DNA from 3 places in the Pseudoduganella sp. R-34 genome. Region 1 is predicted to be linked to each of the others. Evidence: predicted binding sites of a transcription regulator. Region 1 holds the regulator's gene; each other region holds the start of a gene.
The links. Region 1 encodes NrdR, which represses ribonucleotide reductase genes. Its sites were predicted from a motif close to CACNANATNTNGTG; they were not measured.
Positions count from the first base shown of each region.

Region 1 (7,916 bases):
GCTGGCATGCAGGGCGTGCAGGTTGCCGCCGGCCCAGAAGGTTTTCTCGAATTCGATGGTCTGATTGCGCGCACCGCGCACATCAAACAGCTTCTTGAAGATATAGGTCCAGCTGATAACGGAAACCGCAAGCAGCAGCGCCATGATCAACTGAACGATCAGGTGTGCGTTGGTGATGAGGGCGATGAAGGAAAGGTCTTGGGTGACGTTCATTGTTTCTCAATCTAATTATTATGCGCGCATGCGGGCCGCAACGGCATCAGGCACGGCGCGTGGGCGCAGGGCCGAGTCGACGCAGCCTACTTTTACGTGGGCAGTATTTAAGAGGCGGTCGCCGCACCACGCCTCCTGTACAAACTGGATCGAAGCGCGGCCCAGTTTATCAATACGAAGCGTCAATTTTATTACATCGTCTAGTCGCGCTGGCGCGTGGTAGTCCGCGCTGACATTTTTGACAACAAACATGGCGTCGTGCTCACGCAGGAGGATATCCTGGTTAACGCCGAGGGAGCGCAACCACTCAGTGCGTGCGCGCTCGAAGAACTTCAAATAGTTCGCGTAATAGACAATTCCGCCGGCGTCCGTGTCTTCGTAATAAACACGGACATCCCAGGTGAACTCAGACGACATAGATAGAAGAGCTACTAAGTGAGAATCGGCAACATTTTACGCCAAATGAATCAGCGACAAGGCATTTTGCACAATCTCGTAACAATTGCTTACGGTTTTCCCTTATATGGGGCGGCATTTTAGCCGCGTTTGATCGCGAATGGCGAGAATCCTTGGCAGGTTGGCATCAATTCGATGGAATTTACATTAATGTGTTGCGGCAATGTTGCAATCCAGAAAGCCGTGTTGGCGATATCGTCGGCGGTCAGCGGGGTGGTGCCTTCGTAAACCTTGGCTGCGGCAGCGTCGTCTTTCAGGCGCACGTTAGAAAATTCGGTGCCGCCGCACAGGCCGGGGGCGATATTGGTAGCGCGCACACCGGTGCCGATCAGGTCGGCGCGCAGGTTCAGCGTGAATTGTTCGACGAAGGCCTTGGTGGCGCCGTACACATTGCCGCCGGGATAAGGGTAGGCGCCAGCGACGGAGCCGAGGTTGATGATGGTGCCGCGGCCGCGTTCGACCATGCCTGGCAGCAGGGCACGCGTGATGGTGACCAGGCCGGTGCAGTTGGTGGCAATCATGGTTTCCCAGTCTTCCAGGTCGGCTTCGTGGGCGCCTTTGATGCCGAGGGCGAGGCCGGCGTTATTAATCAGGACGTCGACTTCTTTCCAGTCGGCGGGCAAGGACGCCAGGGCTGCGTGGATCGCGCCTTTGTCGGTGACGTCGAGCTTGACCGGCAGCAGGTTCGGGCCGAGTTCGGCGGCCAGGGCTTCCAGGCGCTCGGCGCGGCGGCCGGCGGCGATGACCTTGTGGCCGTTCTTCACGAAAACACGCGCCATCGCGGCGCCAAAACCAGCGGTTGCGCCGGTAACTAACACGATCATGGTCGAACTCCCAATGTTAACTTGGGGGATTCTAACGCCAAACCGGTAAGGCGGGGTCAGACCCGCAGGGTCAGACCCCTGTGCGCCGAAGCCCCACGCCGTAGAGCAGAGGGTGCCTGACCCTGCGGGTCAGGCACCGGTTTACCGGTTTTAGGCCGAATAACCCCCGAAATCCGCCGAATCCGGCCAAACGATTGCCGGATCTGGCCACTTAATCTACAATCTTGGCTCCATTACTGTCTCACGTAACTGGCGAAAAACTAGCTGGCGCTTGCGCTGCTGGTGAGAGGTGGGCAACCACCGGGGAACGTGAGATCTCAAACAGCCGTTCGCCTGGGCAGCCACGATGGAAACGTGCGTTTCGGCTGCCCTGTCACTTTTTGGCTCCCGATTCGATCCAATCTGCCTTAAAAACTGGAGTAATTTCATGTTCGCAAAAGATCACACCCTCGCCAACGTTGACGCGGAGCTGTTTGCCGCTATCCAGAACGAGAACAAGCGCCAGCACGACCACATCGAGCTGATCGCTTCTGAGAACTACACCTCGCCAGCCGTAATGGAAGCCCAGGGCTCGCAGCTCACCAATAAATACGCCGAAGGCTATCCTGGCAAGCGCTACTACGGTGGCTGCGAGTACGTGGACGTCGTCGAGCAACTGGCAATCGACCGCGTGAAGCAGCTGTTCGGCGCCGAAGCAGCCAACGTGCAGCCTAACTCCGGTTCCCAGGCTAACCAGGGCGTGTTCTTCGCTGTCCTGAAACCAGGCGACACCATCATGGGCATGTCGCTGGCGGAAGGCGGCCACCTGACCCACGGCATGGCGCTGAACATGTCCGGCAAATGGTTCAACGTCGTTTCCTACGGCCTGACCGCTGAAGAAGACATCGACTACGACGCAATGGAAGCCCTGGCCAAGGAACACAAGCCTAAGCTGATCATCGCCGGCGCGTCCGCCTTCTCCAAGAAGATCGACTTCGAGCGCTTCGCCAAAGTCGCCAAGGCCGTTGGCGCCTACTTCATGGTCGACATGGCCCACTACGCCGGCCTGATCGCCGCTGGCCTGTATCCGAACCCGGTTCCGCACGCCGACTTCGTGACCTCCACCACCCACAAGTCCCTGCGCGGCCCACGTGGCGGCATCATCCTGATGAAAGCCGAACACGAAAAGATCATCAACTCCGCGATCTTCCCTGGCATCCAGGGCGGCCCGCTGATGCACGTGATCGCCGGCAAGGCAGTGGCCTTCAAGGAAGCCCTGTCCCCTGAATTCAAGGCCTACCAGCAGCAAGTGGTGAAGAACGCCGACGTGCTGGCCAAGACCCTGATCAAGCGCGGCCTGCGCATCGTTTCCGGCGGCACCGAGTCGCACGTGTTCCTGGTCGACCTGCGCGCCAAGAACCTGACCGGCAAGGAAGCGGAAGCGATCCTGGGCCAGGCGCACATGACCTGCAACAAGAACGGCATCCCGAACGACCCGCAGAAGCCATTCGTGACTTCGGGCATCCGCCTGGGTTCGCCAGCCTTCACCACCCGCGGTTTCAAGGAAGCCGAAGCGGAAGAAGTGGGCAACCTGATCGCCGACGTGCTGGATAACCCGCACGATGCAGCAACCATCGAGCGCGTGAAAGCCGCTGTGAAGGTGCTGGCTGACAAATTCCCTGTTTACGCCTAAGCAAGCGGTTGGTACTATCGAGGCGCCGGATCGTAAGGTCCGGCGCTTTTTCATTCAATAATAAGAGACGCTCAATCCATGAAATGCCCGTTCTGCCAGCACGATGATATCCAGGTCCTCGACACCCGCGTGTCGGAGGAAGGGGACGCCATCAAGCGGCGCCGGCGCTGCGTGAACTGCGACAAGCGCTTCACCACCTGGGAGCGGATCGAACTGACCATGCCTTATGTGGTCAAGAAGAACGGCAGCCGCACCGAGTATTCGGCCGACAAGCTGCGCGCCAGCCTGATGCTGGCCTTGCGCAAGCGCCCTGTTGCCGCCGAGTCCGTTGACAAGGCGGTTTCCTCGATCGAAGAAAAGCTGCTGACCAGCGGCCAGCGTGAAGTCGATTCGGTCTTCGTCGGCGAACTCGTCATGGCCGAGCTCAAGCGCCTGGACAAAGTGGCGTATATCCGCTTCGCATCCGTCTACAAGAACTTCGAAGACCTGGCCGAATTCCAGGACGCGATCGAAGAAGTTGGTGACGGTCAAGAGCTCTCTCCCAAGGCTTGATATTTCTCAAACCCGCGAGTCCTCTGCTGACTAATTTGATCAGCAGGGGAGGGCTGTGCCATGCATCGTCCATTTGCTGGGTTCACCATGGTGGAAGTGTTGGTTGCCGTGCTGCTGCTCGCCGTCGGCCTGGTCGGCGCGCTGGCGATGCAGGCCCACGCCATGCGCACTCGACAGGAGTCGAGCCTGCAGACCGAAGCCCTGCAGGCTGCCGCCACGCTTGCTGACCACATCCGCGCGAACGCCGCGCAGTCCTCCGCTTACCTGGGATTCGAATTCGACGCCAGCGATGCCAGCGGCGTTTCCGGCGCACCGGCTTCCTGTGCCGGCGCGCCCTGCGATTCCGGCGCCATGGCGCGGCAAGAGCTGGAAGAGTTCCGCCGTCACCTTGCGGCTGTGCTGCCGCAAGCCCGCGCCGTCATCTGCCGCGACGCCGACACGGCGCCGGGCGGCCAGTTGCAATGGCCATGCTCCGGTGGCGCCGATGCGCCCGTCGTCATCAAGATAGGCTGGCGCTTCCGGCGGCCAGATGGGGCTGCTGCCGGTTTGGCCACCGTTCCAGGCGTTGCTTTGCCCATCGCGCTGGCCGATCCGCCACCCTTGCCCGGCCCACCGCCAGCGGCGCCCGCCCAGCCGGCTCCAAACGATCCGGTTGATCCGCCAGCCGCAGGAGACATGCAATGACAGCACGCCAGCATGGCCTGGCCATGGCCGAAGTCCTCGTCGCGATGGCGCTCAGCCTGTTGGTAGCGTTGGCGGCCGCCTCCCTCCTGCACGCGTCCGATAGCGACTTCCTGCATAACGGCGCCAATACCCGCATTGACGATAGTGGCCGCTTCGCACTGGCAATCATCGGCCAATCCCTGCGGCAGGCGGGCTATCCCGGCGAGCCAGGCGCGGAGGTCGCCGCCGCGCCAACGTCGCCCATGGCCATCGAAGGCCGCGACGCCGCAAGTGTGGCAACCAACGCCGACGGCCTCGGCCCAGCGCTGCCAGCTGTCAACGGCAGCGACGTACTCGCCATTCGCTATGCACCTGCAGCAATCGCCGGCGCGGAGGGCGGCGGCGCCATGCTCAATTGCGCCGGTTTCCCGGCCGACCCAGGCGAATGGGCCTGGAGCATTTTCTACATTGCCCAAGCTGGAGACGGCGTTGCTGAACTTCGCTGCAAATACAAGGGGGAAAACGGTTGGGGCTCGGACGCCGTGGTGCGTGGGGTGGATGCCTTCCACGTGCTATATGGCGTCGATACGGATAGCCCGCGCGACAGTATCCCCAACCTTTACCTGACCGCCAGCGGCATCGATGCCCTCGATGCCGCGCTTCCCGTATCCGAGCGTGCGCTGCGTCCTCATTGGCGCCGCGTCACCAGCGTTCGCATTGCCTTGCTGCTGCACGGTGAGCGCGGTTCGCGTGCGGGCGGCCGGCTTGGCAGCTACGATTTGCTGCCGGGCCTTGACCCGGGCGCACGTATCGACGAAGCCGGTTTGCCGCAGCCGATGCAGCGTCGCGCGCGCCGGCTGTTCACGGCGACGGTCGCCTTGCGCAACCATTAAGGAGAGCACCATGCATGAATACCAGCGTGGCGTCACTCTTCCGGTAACGATGCTGTTGCTGTTCGCCGCCCTGACGATCGGCGCATCGGCCGCACAAATGGCGATGCTGGGCGAGAAGGCCGCCCGCGCTGAACGGGACCGCCTGCTTGCCTTCCAGTCTGCGGAGGATGGATTGATGGATGCAGAACGCGATATCAATGCCGGCCTTGGCCAGCCGCTCGACGTGCCCGCCACGCCGGCGCAGCCCGGGAGCGCGGCTCCCGCCTGGCAAACCGTTGACCTTGCAGGTATCGGAGGTACGGAATACGGCGCGCTGACCGGCGCCGCAATGGAGACAGGGCAGGGCGTGCTGCCATTTCGACGCCCGCGCTACCTCGTGGAGCGCGTCGGGTACACGCCAGCCGGAGCGCCGCCGTCCCACTATTACCGCGTGACGGTAATCGGCTTCGGCACGCGCCCCGGCGCCGAGACCGTGATGCAGGCCAGCTACACGCCCCCGGTACCGGTGCGACGCCACAGCTGGCGTGAAATCATGGATTGGCAGGCGCTGCACGATGCCGCCAGCCGCGAGGAGGAACAATGACCGCGCGCCCATCCGCCGGCGGCACCTTGCTCGGCATGCTGACCACCCTGATCATCATCGGCATTCTCTCGGCCGTGGCGATACCGGTCTGGAGCGAAGCGGTCATCCGCATGCGCCGCAGCGAAGCGCAGGCCGCACTACAAGAGCTGATGCAGCAGCAGGAGCGCCACTTCACGCGGTTTAATAGCTACGCCGCGTTTTCGGCGAATACCGTGAGCGACTTCCGGTGGTGGTCGGGCCGGAACGCCAGGTCCAGCGCTTACGAGCTTGAAGGCAAGGCCTGCGATGGCCAGCAAATCCGCGACTGCATCCAGCTTGTTGCCACGCCCGGCACGCCCAATGTCGACAGCCGATTCAGGGACCCGCAATGCGAACGCCTCATACTCACCAGCAGCGGGCTTCATCTCGCCACCGGGCCTTCCCGCAGCTGCTGGCGCTGAAGTGGGCGACGCGCCAGCAAGCGGGAAGGCGTCCCGGCTTTACGCTGCTGGAGCTGATGATCGTCCTTGCCATCCTCTCCATCCTGTTTGCCACCGCGCTGCCGAACCTGAGCAATATGCTTGCCGGACGCCAGCTGCGCACCGCTTCGGCCGACCTGCTGGCGGCAATCAACGACACCCGTGCCCAGGCCATCGCCCGCCGCCGCGTGGTCACCCTGCTGGCAGAAAGCGGCAATTGGCAACAAGGTTGGCTGATTGTCATCGACGCCAACGCCAACCGCAGCCTGGACGAAGGAGAGGCAATCCTGTCCCGCCACAGAGCCGCGCCCGAGCGCCTGCAGGTAAGGGCCAGGTTCACCGACAACACAGCCCCGGCCTATATTTCATATAATGCAGCAGGACGCAGCTGCCGCGCCGCCCACCCGAATGCCTCCAACTTTGGCACCATCACGCTTGAACTGGCCGGCGCGCAGCGCAATATCAAGATCAATATGCAGGGCAGGGCGCGCTTATGCGATCCCGCCCTGGAACCGGCAACCTGCGCAAGCATATGAATATCAACAGCGACCTCGAAGGCATGCGACTGGCCCTGCAATGGGCAGAAAAAGGGCTGTTCACCACTTCCCCGAACCCGCGCATCGGCTGCGTGATCGTGCGCGACGGCGTCGTGATCGGTGAGGGCGTGACGCAAGCCGCCGGCCAGGACCACGCCGAAGTGCAGGCCCTGAAAGACGCCAAACGCCGCGGCCACGACGTGCGCGGCGCCACCGCCTACGTCACGCTGGAGCCGTGCAGTCACCATGGCCGCACGCCGCCCTGCGCCGACGCGCTGGTGCGCGAAGGACTGGGCCGCGTTGTCGCGGCGATGGAAGACCCTAATCCGCTGGTTGCAGGAAATGGCATGGCGCGACTCTCCGCCGCCGGGATCGAGGTCGCCAGCGGCCTGCTGGCCGACCAGGCCTATGAAATGAACATTGGCTTCTTCCACCGCATGCGCCACGGCCTGCCGTGGGTGCGCATGAAGACCGCTGCCAGCCTGGATGGCATGACCGCCTTGCACAACGGCCAAAGCCAATGGATCACCGGTCCCGAGGCACGCGGCGACGGCCATGCCTGGCGTGCCCGCGCCTGCGCCATCCTGACCGGCATCGGCACGGTGAAAGCCGACGACCCGCAACTGAATGTGCGCGCAGTCGAAACGCCGCGCCAGCCGCGCCGCATCGTGGTCGACAGCAAACTGGAAATCAGCCCGCAAGCGCGCGTGCTGCAAGGCGGCGGAACCTGGATCGTCGCCGCCGGCCATCACCCGGAAAAGGAAGCAATCTTGCGCGACCAAGGCGCCGAGATCATTGTGCTGCCCAACGCGCATGGCAAAGTCGACTTGCCGGAGCTGATGCGCGAGCTTGGCCGCCGGCAGATCAACGAACTGCACGTCGAAGCAGGCGGCAAACTGAATGGCTCCATGATCCGCGAAGGCTGCGTGGACGAACTGCTGGTCTACCTTGCGCCAACCCTGCTGGGCGATGCGCAAGGCATGTTCGCCCTGCCTGCGCTGACTGAGCTCAGCGGCAAGCACAGCCTGAAATTCCACGAGGTTAAGCAAGTCGGCGCCGATTTGCG
Region 1 covers NZ_CP184572.1:2,542,528-2,550,443, forward strand. The annotation lists gene tolQ (protein TolQ) at 1-213, opposite strand, end outside; gene ybgC (tol-pal system-associated acyl-CoA thioesterase) at 232-630, opposite strand; gene ACN9MW_RS11695 (SDR family NAD(P)-dependent oxidoreductase) at 750-1,493, opposite strand; ZMP/ZTP riboswitch at 1,729-1,839, shown strand; gene glyA (serine hydroxymethyltransferase) at 1,921-3,165, shown strand; gene nrdR (transcriptional regulator NrdR) at 3,244-3,717, shown strand; gene pilV (type IV pilus modification protein PilV) at 3,778-4,401, shown strand; gene ACN9MW_RS11715 (PilW family protein) at 4,398-5,273, shown strand; gene ACN9MW_RS11720 (pilus assembly PilX family protein) at 5,284-5,856, shown strand; gene ACN9MW_RS11725 (type IV pilin protein) at 5,853-6,296, shown strand; gene ACN9MW_RS11730 (GspH/FimT family pseudopilin) at 6,224-6,850, shown strand; gene ribD (bifunctional diaminohydroxyphosphoribosylaminopyrimidine deaminase/5-amino-6-(5-phosphoribosylamino)uracil reductase RibD) at 6,847-7,916, shown strand, end outside.

Region 2 (7,916 bases), 3.1 Mb from region 1:
GAGGAGGGTAAGGGCGGAAGCGGCGATAAGGGTTTTCATGGCAAATCTCCTTTAGTTAACGATTAAATAGTGCGCTACTTAATTGGCTTTAAAAAATGCCCACACTGGCGACACCAAGGTGGGCACCTGACTGTTACGCGTTGTTCATCAGGCTGGTGCGCAGGACCGACAGCTCGCGCTGCAAACGAATCACTTGCTCCAGGTCGCAGCCGCTGGCGCCCAGCACGCAAGCCGGCAGCTTGGCACCCTCGTTGCGCAGCTCGCTGCCGTGCGGGGTGAGGGCAATGATCACCTGGCGCTCGTCTTGCGGGCAGCGGGTGCGGGTGATCAGTTCGGCCTGCTCCATCCGCTTGAGCAGCGGCGTCAGCGTGGCCGAGTCGAGAAAGAGGCGCTCGCCCAGGGCCGACACCGTTTGCTCGTCCTGTTCCCACAACACCATCATCACCAGGTATTGCGAGTAGGTCAGGCCCAGCTTGCGCAGCAGCTTGCGGTACAGCTTGTTCATCGCCAGCGAAGTCGAGTACAAGGCGAAGCACAATTGCTGGTCCAGCTTGGGAACCTGCTCGAGGTCAAATGATTTCGTATCCATGCCTGGCAGTATAGATAGTGCGCGATCTAATTGCAAGCAAATTTTTCCGTTGACCTTGCCTGATGAGGAATCTTTGACTATCGTTAAAGTGCCCGTAACCTGCGCTGGGCAAAGGGGATGACAATGAATCAAATGAATCACTATCATTCAGGCGCCTACCCAGTGCCCGACCAGCGAGGCCCGGAGCCCGTGCTTTTCCTGGTCGAACTGGACCCGCAGCGCGTCGTTGATGGTGTGCGCTACGACGAAAACTACCTGGCCGATGACGTGCTGGCCTGCGGCACCATGCGCGAAACCTGCCCGATTTGCGAAGAGGGCCACCTGCAACTTGTCCTGCGCCAGAAGAACGTGCGGGTGGCGCACCTGTTCTGCATCGAATGCACCCGTTGTTTCGGCGCTTTCCTGCCCGATGGCTCGCCGGCCCTCGCCGACTGAACATTCCCTGCGTATTGTTCCCGTGCGGTATCATGCCGCAATGAAGAGCCCAAAGACCAAGCCGCTGCTGCTGATCGTTGACGGATCGGCCGACCACCTGCAACAGCTCAGCCACCTGCTGGAAGACAGGTATGCCGTGCGCCTGGTCGAAGATGGCGACAACGCGCTTGCCTCGGCGGAGCTGTTGCCGCGCCCGGACCTGATCCTGGTCGACGTGGTGCGCGATGGCTTTGCGGTTTGCCAATGCCTGCGCGGCAATCCGGACACTGCCGGCATCCCGCTGATCGCCATGATCGAGCGCGGCCAGCCGGACCTGGAGCAAAGCGCCCTGGCCGAAGGCGCTTCCGACGTGGTGGCGCGCCCGCTGGTGCCGGAGCTGCTGCGCGCGCGCATCGCCACCCACCTGCAGTTGCGCGAGGCGCGCGCCAAGGTGCAGCGCCAGCGCAACCGGCTCAATGAACTGGGCCAGATCGCCGATGCCGCTGCCTGGGCCATCGCCAGCCTGGCCGAATGGCGCGACGAGGAAGACCCTTCGCACCTGCGCCGCATCCAGCACATCGTGCTGGCGCTGGCGCGCCAGTTGCAGGGCAACCCGCGTTTTGCCAATGAACTGGTGGAGGCCCATATCCCGCTGCTGTTCAAGGCAGCCCCGCTGCACGATATCGGCAAGGTGCGCATTCCCGATGCGATCCTGCTCAAGCCGGGCCGCCTGACGCCGGAAGAATTCGAGATCATGAAGCTGCACACGGTGCACGGCCGCGATGCCATCGCCGGGGTGGAGCGCGAGCTGGGCTTCTCCAACGCCTTCCTGCGCTTCGCGCGCGAGATCACCTACAGCCACCAGGAGCGCTACGATGGCTCCGGCTATCCGCAAGGCCTGGCTGGCGATGCCATTCCGGTAGCGGCGCGCCTGGTCGCGGTGGCCGATGTCTATGATGCGCTGGTATCCGAGCGCGTATACCGTCCGGCCTTTACCCACGAAACTGCCATCGAACTGATCCGCCAGGGCAGCGGCGAGCAATTCGACCCGGATGTGGTCGATGCGCTGCTGGCCGCCGAGGAACAGGTCAGGGAAATTGCGCTGCGATACCAGGATGCGACAGGGTAACAACGGCTGACCGTTTCCCTGGCGTATGAGGGATTTCACTATGCTATAGTCGTCTCCATAGTCCCGTCGGAGCAAGCATGCGCATACACGGATACCTGGCCTTTATTGTCGGTATTTGCGTTACCGTGTGGGTCTGCATGTTCGTGATGAATGTGCAGGACCGCCAGACCAATGAAGCCTTCCAGCGCGACACGCAAAAAATTGCGCGCGACACCCAGCTTCGCTTGCAAACCTACTTCGACATGCTGCTTAGCATTAAGGGCGTGTTCGCGGTGAAGGACGATGTCTCGCGCGTGGAATTCAGCCGCTATGTGCGCGAGCTGGACCTCAAGCGCCGCTATCCCGGCTTCCAGGCCATCCAGTTCGTGCGGCGCGTGCCATCCAGCCAACTGGATGCCTATGCGGTACGCATCCGTGCTGATGACAGCCTGCAAAGCGGCGGCTATCCCGACTACAAGGTGCATCCGGCTTCGGTGCGGCAGGAGCACTTCCTGATCGAATACAACGAGCCGATGAGGGGCAATGAAAACGCCTTCGGCCTGGACCTGGCCGCACTGCCTCCGCATTACAAGGCCCTGCAGCTGGGCAAGGCCACCGGCCGCGTGGTGGCCACCGAACGCATCACCCTGGTGCAGGACGCCAGCGGCCAGCCCGGCTTCGTTGCGCGCGCACCGATCTACCGCCGTGGCGCCTCGCTGTTGACGGAGCAGGAGCGCGACGCAGCGCTGGTGGGCTTTGTCGCCATTGTTTTCCGTGTCAACGACCTGATGTCGGAAACGATCGACAGTCCGATGCTGCAGCACCTTTATGTCAGCATCAACGATGCGGGCTACATCAGCGACGGGGGCAAGATGCCGGCTACGGTCGACAACCTGATGTTCAACAGCTTCGGCAAGCTTGGTTCTGGCGAGCGCATGCCGGCGCTGCCTGGCCTGACCAGCAGCATCCCGCTCGATGTCGGCGAGCGGCGCTGGATCATGAAATTCGAAGGCCATGCGAGCGAGCGTTATAGCCGCGACTTGAGGCTGATCACGGTGATCGGCCTGGCCGGCTTTATCATCAGCGCCCTGATCGGCGCGCAGATCATGACATTGCAGCGGCGCCGCGCGCTGGCGCAAAAGCTGCGCGTCACTGCCGACGAATTGCGTGCGTTGCAGGATAGCGCCATTGTCGGCATCGGCTTGTTCGCCAACGGGCTGATCGTGCGCTGCAACCGCGGGCTGGAAGAGATGATGGGTTACCAGCCGGGCCAGTTGGCGGGCCGCTCCTGCAATATGCTGACGGGCGGGCTGAGCGATCCCTTTGCCTGCGTGGCCGATGGCACGCCGATGCATTTCGAGCTGGAGCTGGCCAGCTCCAGCGGCCGGCGCCTGTGGTGCATGGTGAACGGACGCATGCTGGACGAGAATGAGCCGCGCAAAGGCTGCGTCTGGGTCATTATCGATATCACGGAGCGCAAGCAGACCGAGGCAGCGCTGGTCGACACCAAGCATGGCCTGGAGCGCAGCCTGAATGAGCTGGCACTGCAAAAGTCTAACGTGGAAATGGCGCACAAGGATCTGTCGGCCGTGCTGCTGACGTTGAAACAGGCGCAGGCCAACCTGATCACGTCCGAGAAAATGGCATCGCTGGGCGCGCTGGTAGCAGGCATTGCGCACGAACTGAATACGCCGATCGGCAACAGCCTGCTGACCGCGACGGCCTTGAGCGACATGTGCAAGGAGTTTGAGCGCCAGCTCTCCGAGGGCGGCATCAAGCGCTCGGCCCTCGATACGCATCTGAAGGATGCGCGTATGGCGTGCTCGATCATCACCAACTCCCTGACGCGGGCGGCTGACCTGATCCACTCCTTCAAGCAGGTGGCGGTCGACCAGACCTCCGACAAACGGCGTTCGTTCAACCTGCATGGCGTGGTGCACGACACGCTGGCGACTTATTCCGCCCAGCTGCGCCGTGCCAACTGCGAAGTGAAGGTGTGGATGCCGGAGACGCTCAACTTCATGTCCTACCCCGGCAGCGTGGGCCAGGTGCTGAGCAACCTGATCCAGAACGCCATCATGCATGCCTTCGAGGGCCGGGAGTCCGGGCATATCACCATCAGCGCCGTCGAGATGGACGAGGATAATGTCGAACTGCGCTTTGCCGATGACGGCAATGGCATGAGTGCACGCACGCTGCGCCAGGTGTACGATCCCTTCTTCACCACCAAGATGGGGCAGGGCGGGTCAGGGCTCGGCATGAACATCGTCTACAACCTCGTTACCGGCGTCTTGCGCGGGACCATCCACGTTGAATCCGAGCCTGGAAAAGGCACTACCGTGATCATGAACTTGCCGCGCCAGGTTCCCGCGAAGGAGGAACTGGCTGAAACCGACCTGCTTCATGCGCAGTAGTCGGGCAAAGCCAGAAGTCAGGTGCGCAAGCCTTCCAGGATTTTCAATGCAGCACGCTCCGCTTCGCCTTCGGCGGCATGCTGGTCCAGAAAGGTCTGGTCTGCCGACACGCGTCGCTTCGGATAGATATGGGTCATATGCATCGGGTTCGCGGAAGGGGCGAAGATGGAGACGTAGGCGCCCCATTGCTTCGTGCCTTCAAGTAGTTCGCCGGTGTACTCAATCTCGTAGTCATCAACGCTTTTGGTAGGCATCGTCATTCCAGGATCAGCGCAGGAACTTGCCGGCTTTGGCTTCGAGGAGCCGAACCAGTTCGGCCTGCATGTATTCGTAGTCGTCAGGAATGTCGAGGCAAATCACGCGCTTCCCGTTCAGGTGCGCCCTGAAATCGCGGGAGAGGCGGTTGCGGTGAGTCTTCTCCATCACGAAGATGATGTTGGCCCACGCGATCTGCTCGCTCGACAGGGGGACGTCGGCGTCATTGCCCAGGCCTGCGGAATCGGTCTCCACATCGGGCCAGCTCGCGAATACATGCTCCGCTGTCGGGCTGCGCAAGCGATTTTGCGTGCAGATGAAGAGTGCTCGTTTCATGGTATAGGCGAATTTTGCACGAATCTTATCAAATTTAAACCAGATCAAGGAAATCAAAAATCAGCGCCGTCAAGTCGCTGTTCACTACATTTAGTGTGTAATATCCATCGCAACACAACATCTAGTTTAAGAGAATAATGAACCCTGCCCGCAAGACTACCGTGGACGTCGAGTCCTCGATCAATGAATACCTCCAGCAGCTCGACTGGCGGGTGAACGCCAATGCCAACCAGGGCTATTCGCTGGGCGGCATGATCCTCAACATTTCCGGCAAGATGGTCGCCAACTACTGGCTCGACCACGTCTACCCGCGCACGGTCGGCGAAGCGCATCGCAATGCCGATATCCACATCCATGACCTCGACATGCTGGCCGGGTATTGCGCCGGCTGGTCATTGCGCACGCTGCTGAACGAAGGCCTGAACGGCGTGCCGGGAAAGGTGGAATCGGCGCCGCCGAAGCACCTCTCCAGCGCCGCCGGCCAGATCGTGAACTTCCTTGGCACCTTGCAGAACGAATGGGCCGGCGCCCAGGCTTTCAGCTCCTTCGACACCTATATGGCGCCCTACGTCCGCAAGGATAGGCTGGGCTATGAACAGGTACTGCAGACCATGCAGGAACTGGTCTACAACCTGAACGTCCCCTCGCGCTGGGGCACGCAAACGCCTTTCACCAACCTCACTTTCGACTGGACCTGTCCGGAAGACTTGCAGGAGCAGGTGCCGGTGATCGTCGGCGAAGAGATGCCGTTTACCTATGGCGACCTGCAGGCAGAGATGGACATGATCAACCGCGCCTACATCGAAGTCATGATGCGCGGCGACGCCAAAGGCCGCGCCTTCACCTTCCCGATCCCGACCTACAACATCACGCCGGACTTCGACTGGCACAGCCCGAATGCCGACCTGCTATTCGAAATGACTGCCCGCTATGGCTTGCCTTACTTCCAGAACTTCGTGAACTCGGAACTCAAGCCGAACATGATCCGCTCCATGTGCTGCCGCCTGCAACTCGACCTGCGCGAACTGCTCAAGCGGGGCAACGGCCTGTTTGGCTCGGCCGAACAAACCGGCTCGCTGGGCGTGGTCACGTTGAACTGCGCCCGCCTTGGCTACCTGTATGCAGGCGACGAGGCGGCGCTGTTTGCACGCGTGGACGAACTGCTTGAACTGGGCAAGACCAGCCTGGAGATCAAGCGCCAGGTGATCCAGCGCCTGATGGATGGCGGCCTGTTCCCCTATACCAAGCGTTACCTCGGCACGCTGCGCAACCATTTCTCCACGCTTGGCGTGAATGGCATGAACGAAATGCTGCGCAACTTCAGCGGCGACACGGAAGACATCACCACCGAAGCCGGGGCCGCGCTGGCGATACGCCTGCTCGATCACATCCGCGCCCGCATGCTGGAGTTCCAGGAAGAGACAGGACATATGTACAACCTCGAGGCTACGCCGGCCGAAGGCACAACCTACCGCTTTGCCAAGGAGGACCGTGCCCGCATGCCGTCGATCCTGCAGGCAGGCACGCCGGAAATGCCTTACTACACCAACTCTTCGCAGCTCCCGGTGGGCTTCACCGATGACCCGTTCGAAGCGCTGGAGCGGCAGGACGAGCTGCAACGGAAATACACAGGCGGCACCGTGCTGCACCTGTACATGACCGAGCAGGTATCCAGCGCCGATGCCTGCCGCCACCTGGTGCAGCGCGCACTGACGCACTTCCGCCTGCCGTACATCACGGTGACGCCGACGTTCTCGATCTGTCCGAAACACGGCTACTTGAGCGGCAAGCACGAATTCTGTCCGAAATGCGATGAGGACATCCTTGCGCGCAAGACGCGCGAACTTTCACTTGACTAAGGAGATAGGCATGACCGCCAAGCAGCCAAACCAGGAAATCGCCCTCACCGACGCAGAGCGCCAGCCTTGCGAAATCTGGACGCGTGTAATGGGGTATCACCGCCCGTACTCGTCCTTCAACGTTGGCAAGAAGGGGGAATTCAATGAGCGCACTTATTTCGTCGAGCGCCGGAACAATGGCTGACAGGGAGCTCAAGGTCGGCGGCTACGCCAGGTTTACGTCGACCGACTATCCCGGCGAGCTGGCAGCCGTTGTGTTCGTCCAGGGCTGTCCCTGGCGCTGCGGGTACTGCCACAACCCGCACTTGCAGCCCAGGGACGTTGCGCCGGCGATCGCCTGGCGCGACATGCTCGCTTTTCTCGCCGGCAGGGCAGGGCTCCTTGACGCCGTGGTGTTTTCCGGCGGCGAGCCGACCCTCGATCCGGCGCTGGAAGATGCGATGCGCAGCGTGAAAGCGCTCGGCTTCAAGGTGGGCTTGCACACCGCAGGCATCTACCCTGAGCGCCTGAAGCAGGTGCTTCCGCTGACGGACTGGGTAGGCCTCGACATCAAGACCTCATTCGAGGCCTACGATGAAATCACTGGCGTCAGCGGCAGCGCGCAAGCAGCGCGCACCGCCGCCCGCCTTGTCATTGAGAGCGGCGTTCCGTACGAATTCAGGACCACGATCCATCCCAGGCTGACTACACCCCGGCACCTGGCCGCGTTGGTGGAGCAGATTTCCGGCATGGGTTGCGAGACGTATGCACTGCAGGATTTCCGTTCGGTTGGCTGCCGCAGCCAGGATTTGATCAATTCCGCCAGCGAAGGCGTTTTGCACGGCGAATTGGCCGGCCAGGTGAAGTCGCGGTTCCGCCAGTTCACGCTTCGGCAAGCGAATGGCTAGCTGATCACTTCACCAGCATGGCATCACGCAGGATCGACCCCGCCATGTCCAGGG
Region 2 covers NZ_CP184572.1:5,651,179-5,659,094, reverse strand. The annotation lists gene ACN9MW_RS26040 (alpha/beta hydrolase fold domain-containing protein) at 1-39, opposite strand, end outside; gene ACN9MW_RS26035 (MarR family winged helix-turn-helix transcriptional regulator) at 134-589, opposite strand; gene ACN9MW_RS26030 (hypothetical protein) at 713-1,024, shown strand; gene ACN9MW_RS26025 (HD-GYP domain-containing protein) at 1,065-2,132, shown strand; gene ACN9MW_RS26020 (CHASE domain-containing protein) at 2,210-4,525, shown strand; gene ACN9MW_RS26015 (hypothetical protein) at 4,543-4,779, opposite strand; gene ACN9MW_RS26010 (low molecular weight protein tyrosine phosphatase family protein) at 4,793-5,116, opposite strand; gene ACN9MW_RS26005 (ribonucleoside triphosphate reductase) at 5,254-6,975, shown strand; gene nrdD (anaerobic ribonucleoside-triphosphate reductase) at 6,986-7,159, shown strand; gene ACN9MW_RS25995 (anaerobic ribonucleoside-triphosphate reductase activating protein) at 7,119-7,862, shown strand; gene ACN9MW_RS25990 (alpha/beta hydrolase) at 7,867-7,916, opposite strand, start outside.
Region 2: a site for NrdR is predicted at 5,230-5,243, ahead of ACN9MW_RS26005 (ribonucleoside triphosphate reductase). Genes of this name have one in related genera too.

Region 3 (7,916 bases), 3.3 Mb from region 1:
GAACACGATCAGGGACTTCAGCAGTTGCTGGTCGGTCTCGATGGTGCCAGTCTTGAAGGCCGGGTCGGTCAGCACGTTGATGAACGGGATCAGGAACTGGTCCTTGTCGCGGATCGACGCTACTTCGTTGTAGGCGTTGAAGATTTCCTGTTCGTCCAGGCCGAGGGATTCGACGATGTACTGGTAGGCGTGGGTGTGGATTGCCTCTTCGAACGCCTGGCGCAGCAGGTACTGGCGGCACTCAGGGGCGGTGATGTGGCGGTAGGTGCCCAGCACGATGTTGTTGGCTGCCAGCGAGTCGGCGGTGACGAAGAAGCCCAGGTTGCGCTTGACCAGGCGGCGCTCGTCTTCGGAGAGGCCGTTCGGGTTCTTCCACAGCTCGATGTCGCGCTGCATGTTCACTTCCTGCGGCATCCAGTGGTTGGCGCAGCCGGCCAGGTATTTGTCCCAGGCCCATTTGTACTTGAACGGGACCAGCTGGTTGACGTCGGTCTGGCCGTTGATGACGCGCTTGTCGTCGGCGTTGACGCGCAGGGCGACTTGCTCGGCGGTGGCTTCGGCGGTGGCGCCCAGTGGTGGGGTTTGGCGCGGTGCTGCCGCGGCTTCATCATCCCAGGATAGCATTTGTTTTTTTCCTCTTAGATTTACTCTTTTTTAACCGGTAAACCGGTGTCTGACCCATAGGGTCAGACACCTTCTGCTCGACCGCCGACGGTATTGTTACAGCCGAGGACTTTGTGCAGACGGGGTCTGACCCAGCGGGTCAGACCCCGGTTTACCGGTTCTAACTATGACTATTGTATTACTGGCAGGCTTCGCATTCCTCGAAACCTGGGTCACCAGGACGCAGGTAGCAGGCGGCGCCTTCGGTTACCTCGGCAGTCACTGCCGCCGGGGCATCCGGCACGTTCGCGGACACGGCGTTCAGGGCGCCGGTGCGGGTGGTGGATTTCTCCATGTGCGACGCTGCAATGGTGCGCAGGTAGTAGGTGGTCTTCAGGCCGCGCAGCCAGGCCAGCTTGTAGGTTTCGTCCAGTTTCTTGCCGGAAGCGCCTGCCATGTAGATGTTCAGCGACTGTGCCTGGTCGATCCACTTCTGGCGGCGCGATGCTGCTTCCACCAGCCAGGTTGGCGACACTTCGAATGCGGTGGCGTAGATGTCGCGCAGGTCTTGCGGTGCGCGGTCGATCTTGCTCAGCGAGCCGTCGAAGTACTTCAGGTCGGCGATCATCACTTCGTCCCACAGGTCGCGTGCCTTCAGGTCGCGCACCAGGTAGGCGTTGATCTCGGTGAATTCGCCGGACAGGTTGGACTTCACGTACAGGTTCTGGAAGGTCGGTTCGATGCAAGCCGACACGCCGATGATGTTCGAAATGGTTGCGGTCGGGGCGATCGCCACGCAGTTCGAGTTGCGCATGCCGAACCTGGCGATGCGTTCACGCACCGGGGTCCAGTCCATCGCGGACGACAGGTCCTGCTCCAGGTAGCCGCCGCGCTGTTCTGCCAGCAGGCGCACCGAGTCTTGCGGCAGGATGCCACGCGACCACAGGGAGCCTTCGTACGACTCGTAGCGGCCGCGCTCTTCCGCCAGCTCGGTCGACGCCAGGTAGGCGTAGTAGCACACGGCTTCCATCGAGGTGTCGGCGAAGCTCACCGCTTCCATCGAGGCGTATGGCACGCGCATCATGTGCAGGCAGTCCTGGAAGCCCATCACGCCCAGGCCGACCGGACGGTGGCGCATATTGGCGTTGCGTGCTTTCTCGACGGCGTAGTAGTTGATGTCGATCACGTTGTCCAGCATGCGCATCGCGGTGCGAATGGTCTTCTGCAGCTTGACGTGGTCGATCTTGCCCTCTTTCATGTGGGCCGGCAGGTTCACGGAACCCAGGTTGCAGACGGCGATTTCGTCGGCGTTGGTGTTCAGGGTGATCTCGGTGCACAGGTTCGACGAATGAACAACGCCCACGTGCTGCTGCGGCGAACGGATGTTGCACGGATCCTTGAAGGTGATCCATGGGTGGCCGGTTTCGAACAGCATGGACAGCATCTTGCGCCACAGGTCCAGCGCTTCGATCTTCTTGAACAGGCGCAGTTCGCCGTTGGCTGCCTTGGCTTCGTAGCCCAGGTAGGCTTCTTCGAATTCCTTGCCGAACTTGTCGTGCAGGTCAGGCACGTCGGATGGCGAGAACAGGGTCCAGGTGCCCTTTTCCATCACGCGCTTCATGAACATGTCCGGAATCCAGTTCGCGGTGTTCATGTCGTGGGTGCGGCGGCGGTCGTCGCCGGTGTTCTTGCGCAGGTCGAGGAATTCCTCGATGTCCATGTGCCAGGTTTCCAGGTAGGCGCAGACGGCGCCTTTGCGCTTGCCGCCCTGGTTCACTGCCACGGCGGTGTCGTTCACCACTTTCAGGAACGGTACCACGCCTTGCGATTTGCCGTTGGTGCCCTTGATGTGGGCGCCCAGTGCACGCACCGGGGTCCAGTCGTTGCCCAGGCCGCCGGCGAACTTGGCCAGCAGTGCGTTTTCCTTGATGGCGTCGTAGATGCCTTCCAGGTCGTCGGACACGGTGGTCAGGTAGCAGGAGGACAGCTGCGAACGCTGGGTGCCGGAGTTGAACAGGGTCGGGGTCGACGACATGAAGTCGAAGGTCGACAGCAGGTTGTAGAACTCGATGGCGCGCGCTTCGCGGTCGGTTTCGTTCAGGGCCAGGCCCATGGCGACGCGCATGTAGAAGGCCTGCGGCATTTCGATGCGCACATCGCGCACGTGCAGGAAGTAGCGGTCGTACAGGGTTTGCAGGCCGATGTAGCCGAACTGCAGGTCGCGGTCGGCCACCAGGGCCTTGGCCAGCTTGGCCAGGTCGAACTTGCCCAGTTCTTCGTTCAGCAGTTCAGCGGCGATGCCCTTGGCGATGTACTGCGGGAAGTATTCGATGTAGGCGGCAGCGGCGCCGGCTTGCGGAACTTCCTTGCCGAACACTTCCTTGCGGATGGTGTGCAGCAGGATGCGGGCGGTCACCTGGGAGTAGGCCGGGTCCTTTTCCATCAGCGCGCGGGCAGCCAGGATGGCGGACTTGTGCAGTTCTTCGACCGGCACGCCGTCGTACAGGTTCTTCACGGTTTCGGCCAGGATGGCGTCGGCATCGACGTGCTTTTCCAGGCCCTTGCAGGCGGCGCCGATCAGGTCGCGCACTTCCTGCATCACCAGCGGACGGGATACGCCGTTCTCGGTGACGTTGATCTGCGGCTCAGCGGTCGCGGTGGCGCCGGCTGCCTCTTTCTTCAGGCGGCGTTCTTCCATGTGCTTGGCGCGGTACAGCACGTAGGAGCGTGCCACGTCGTGTTCGCCGGAGCGCATCAGGGCCAGTTCAACCTGGTCTTGCACGTCTTCGATATGGAAGGTGCCGCCGGCTGGCTGGCGGCGCATCAGGGCGCTCACCACGTTCTTGGTCAATTCTTCCACCAGTTCGCGGATGCGGGCGGAAGCCGCACCCTGGCCGCCGTTTACTGCCAGGAAGGCCTTGGTCATTGCCACGGCGATCTTGGATGGCTCGAAAGCGACCACGGCGCCGTTGCGGCGGATGATGCGGTAGTCGGCCATTTGGCTAGCGGAAACAGCGACGCCGCCAGCGGTTTCGCCAGCGGAAACAGGCACTTGAGGCGCCTGAGTGGTGGAAATATCTTGAGTAGATTGCATTTATGCTCCGCGTATTCAGTATTTGTTAATGGCCACTATATCTAGTGGACCATCGAATTCTGTCCACTAATTGTAGTGACGTGATTCGGATCGTACAAGGTGAAATTTTTTCGTTTAGACCACGTTTTCTTATTGACTTTTGATATCCCCCATCGCTACAGGCGATCGGCGGTGAGCGAGCACTAACACAGCTTTTTGCGTGCTGATTTAATAAGCAATGTTGCGGCGCAGCACACGGTTGTGCGTTGGCGAAAACGCTACATCAATCAAGGGGATTTTCGCGGCGGACCGGGATTATAGACCAATCGGGCGGCGGGCGCCCCGCCGCCGCGAACTGCTAGCCTGGGTCCTGGATGTTCAGCTTCTGCATCTGGTAGCGAAGCTGGCGGTAGCTGATGCCCAGCAGCTGGGCGGCCTGGGTGCGGTTGTAGTTGGCCTGGGCCAGGACACGCGTGATGATGTCGCGCTCGACCGCTTCCAGGTAGGCCGGCAGGCTGCTTGCCTGGACATTGAACGCCGGCAGCTGCGGCATGGCCGGCGCGCCGCCTGCTGCGGCCGCCCCTGCAGGGGCTTCGGCCGGCAAGCTTGCCACCGGCGCTGGCGTGGCGGCCGGGCTGGCCGGCTGGGCGGCAGCCTGGCTGGGCTCCGGGCTGGCAGGAGCGGCTGGCGCGGCCACGGGCGCAGGGCTTGGCACTGGCGCCGGCAGCGAACCGCCTTTCAGCGCCAGGTCTTCCGCCGAGATCACGCCATCATTGGAAAATGCCAGCGCGCGTTCCAGGATATTCTCCAGCTCCCGCACATTGCCCGGGAAGGAGTAGCCTTTCAAGACGTCCAGCACGCCGGGCGCCAGCACCACCTTTTGCTCAAAGCTCCCCAGCCGCGCCAGGATGGCTTCGACCAGTTCGTCCAGGTCGTCAAGCCGCTCGCGCAAGGGCGCCAGGCGCAGTTCGATCACGTTCAGGCGATAGAACAAGTCCTGCCGGAACAGGCCGTCCTCCACCAGCTTTTCCAGATTCTTGTGGGTGGCTGAAATGATGCGCACGTCGACCGGCTCCTCGGCCGTGGCGCCGATCTTGCGCACGCGCCGTTCCTGGATCGCGCGCAGCAGCTTGACCTGCATGGCCAGCGGCAGGTCGGCCACCTCGTCCAGCATCAGGGTACCGCCGTTGGCAGCCTGGAAGAAGCCGTCGCGCTCGTCGGAAGCGCCGGTGAACGCGCCCTTGCGGTAGCCGAAGAACTCGGCCTCCATCAGGGCTTCCGGGATGGCGCCGCAGTTGACGGCGATGAACGGCTTGTCCGCGCGCGAGCTCTGGGCGTGGATTTCGCGCGCCGCCAGCTCCTTGCCGCTGCCCGACTCGCCACTGATGGCAATCGGCGCCATCGAGCGCGCCAGCCGGGCAATCTGGGCGCGCAGGGCCTGGATCGCAGCCGAACTGCCGCGCAGCCTGCCTTGCGCCTGTCCGCGCGCCCGGGCGGCAGCCGGGGCGCTGTCGCTCAGCTTCAACGCCGACTGCACCAGCACGCGCAACTGCTCCAGCTGCACCGGCTTGCTCACATAGTCAAAGGCGCCCGCCTTCAGCGCCACCACGGCATTTTCGGCACTGCCGAAGGCCGTCACGACTGCAATCGGGATATTCTTGCCGCTGGCCGCCACCTCGCGCACCAGGTCCAGCCCAAGGCCGTCGGGCAAGCGCATGTCGGTCAGCACCAGTTGGAAGTCTTTTTCGGCAAACAGCTGGCGTGCTTGCTGAAGTGTTTCGGTGCTGTCCACGTCCAGCCCCATCTTCAGCAGGGTAATTTCCAGTAGTTCGCGCAGGTCGGCTTCATCGTCGACGACCAGGACACGTGGAGAAGTCATGTGTTTTTCGCAAATGTAATCACAAAACGGCCGCTCGATTTGCGCGCACCGCCCTCTGTCACGCTGGCTTCGAAGCGGTGTTCGTAGTCCAGCATGGCTTCGTTATTCGAGCACAATTCACGCGCCAGATACAGCCCCAGGCCCGTGCCTTTGCTCGACGTAGTATAAAACGGCTCGAACAGGTGGGCCCGCACCTGCGGCGAAATGCCGGGGCCATCGTCCTGCACGTGCAGTTCCAGCGGCCGGCCGGCCACCTGCACGATGAAGACGCGGATGCTGGCCGGCGTGCCGCTGGCGTAGCGCACCGCGTTGTTGAGCAGGTTGATCAGCACTTCGCGCAGGTGCAGCGGATCGAAGCGCACCACCACCTGGCGCATGCCGCCCAGGCAGACGATCTTGCTGTCCAGCTTATGGGTTTCGTCGAATTCCGCCTTCAAGTCATTGAGGAAGCTTTCCAGCTCCATCGGCTCATGGTGGTTTTGCGCCTTGCGCGACAGTTGCAGGATGTCTTCCACCATGCGGTTCACGCGTGCCACATTGTCGGCGATGATCTTCAGCAGGCGCTTGTGCACGGGCGCGTGCAAATCCTCTTCCAGCAGCGAATTGGCGTGGCCGATGGCCGACAGCGGATTGCGCACCTCGTGCGCGATACTGGCGGTCAGGCGGCCCATCGAGGCCAGCTTGAGCTGCTGCGCCTTTTCCTCGATGCTGGTCACGTCTTCCAGGAAGATCACGTTGCGCTCCACGTCCAGGCCGTTGGTATCGGCGGCGGCGAAACGCAGTTTCAGGTGCAGCGCCACGTCGCGCCGCGAATTCCAGGCAGCCGTCATGTCTTCCTTCTGGGGGTCCTCGAACGGCTTGACGGTGATGAAGGCGCTGGCCTGATGCGGGTCGTTGCGCCAGGTTTCGTAAGCGAGCGCAATCGGCTGCAGGGCTGCGCCATCCAGCATCTGCGCGGCGCCGCCCAGCATCTGCTGCGCTGCCGGATTGCTCATATGGATGGTGCCGTCCGCTCCCACCACCAGGATGCCGTCGGCCGAATGCGCGATCACCAGGCGGTTGACGGCCTGCTGCACGCCGATTTCAATGCCGCGCTGCGCCGCCAGTTCTTCCTGGCCGATCAGGCGCGCCGCCATGCGGTTCACCACCAGCGTCACGGCAAACCAGGCAACGCCGTACAAGCCGGCCTGCAGCACCGACGAATCTTCCCCGGCAATGGCGAAGTAGGCGCTATGGGCCAGCATGAACAGCGTGGCCAGCGAAGCACTGAACAGCGACAGCACCAGCGGCGCCAGGATGGCGCAGCCGGCCAGCGGGAACAGGTACAGGATGGCCAGGCCGGAGCGCAGGCCGCCCGATGCAAGGTACAGCAAGGAGATGCAGGTCAGGTCGCAGGCCACCTGCGACATCAGCTGCAGCATGAAATGGCGGCGCCAGCGGATAGCCAGCACCTGCATCCCCACCGCCAGCAGCAGGTAGGCGATGCACACCTGCACCGACAGTTCCGGGAGCGTCAGCTTGCCGGCGCTGAAGTACAGCAGCAAGACCAGGGCAATGACGATGCGGGTCGCGCCCAGCGCCTTCAGCGAGCGCCAGAAGGTGTCGCGCGAGGCGGCCGACAGGGTATGGAGACGGGCGAACACGCTGCGGCTTAATGCGGGGCGTGCGCCGCGCAGCAGTAGTCACGGCCGTTGGCAGGCACGTTTTCGGAGGCAGGGAAATGCACGCCGCAATGGGCGCATTGCAGCATCTTCTCGGCCTGTTGCGGCTCGGCCGCGCGCGGCTGTTGCGGCGCAGGCGAGCTACCGCCCTGCGGCGGGCCGCTCATCTTGCGCAGCTTGCTGCGGACGGCGGCGATGACCAGGAAGATCAGCGCCAGCCAGAACAGGAGTCGTGTCATGCCAAACCTCGATGTAAAACCACTTCCAGGACAAAACGGCTGCCGACATAGGCCAGCAGCAGGGTCGCAAAACCCGCCAGCGTGAAGCTGAGGGCCGTCTTGCCGCGCCAGCCGCGGAAATGACGCCCGGCCAGCAAGGCTGCGAACAGGACCCAGGACAGCAGGGTGAACACCGATTTATGGTCCCACTTCAGCGCCCGCCCAAACAATTCTTCGCTGAAGACGATACCCGACAGGACGGTCAGGCTCAGCAGCACGAAGCCGAAGGCGATCAGGCGGAACAGCAGCTTTTCCATCGTCAGCAGGGCCGGCAACTGGTCCAGCGCGGCGGCGAAAAAGCCGGGACTGTCGCTGCGCGTATGCAGGCGCGACTCCTGCAGCGCCATCAGCACGGCATGGAAGGCGGCGATGGTCAGCGTGCTGTAGGCCAGCGTGGCGATGGCAATGTGCCAACCCAGCAT
Region 3 covers NZ_CP184572.1:6,009,736-6,017,651, forward strand. The annotation lists gene ACN9MW_RS27595 (ribonucleotide-diphosphate reductase subunit beta) at 1-624, opposite strand, end outside; gene ACN9MW_RS27600 (ribonucleoside-diphosphate reductase subunit alpha) at 803-3,697, opposite strand; gene ACN9MW_RS27605 (sigma-54-dependent transcriptional regulator) at 4,035-5,555, opposite strand; gene ACN9MW_RS27610 (ATP-binding protein) at 5,552-7,198, opposite strand; gene ACN9MW_RS27615 (PP0621 family protein) at 7,207-7,455, opposite strand; gene ACN9MW_RS27620 (cytochrome C assembly family protein) at 7,452-7,916, opposite strand, start outside.
Region 3: a site for NrdR is predicted at 3,731-3,744, ahead of ACN9MW_RS27600 (ribonucleoside-diphosphate reductase subunit alpha). Genes of this name have one in related genera too.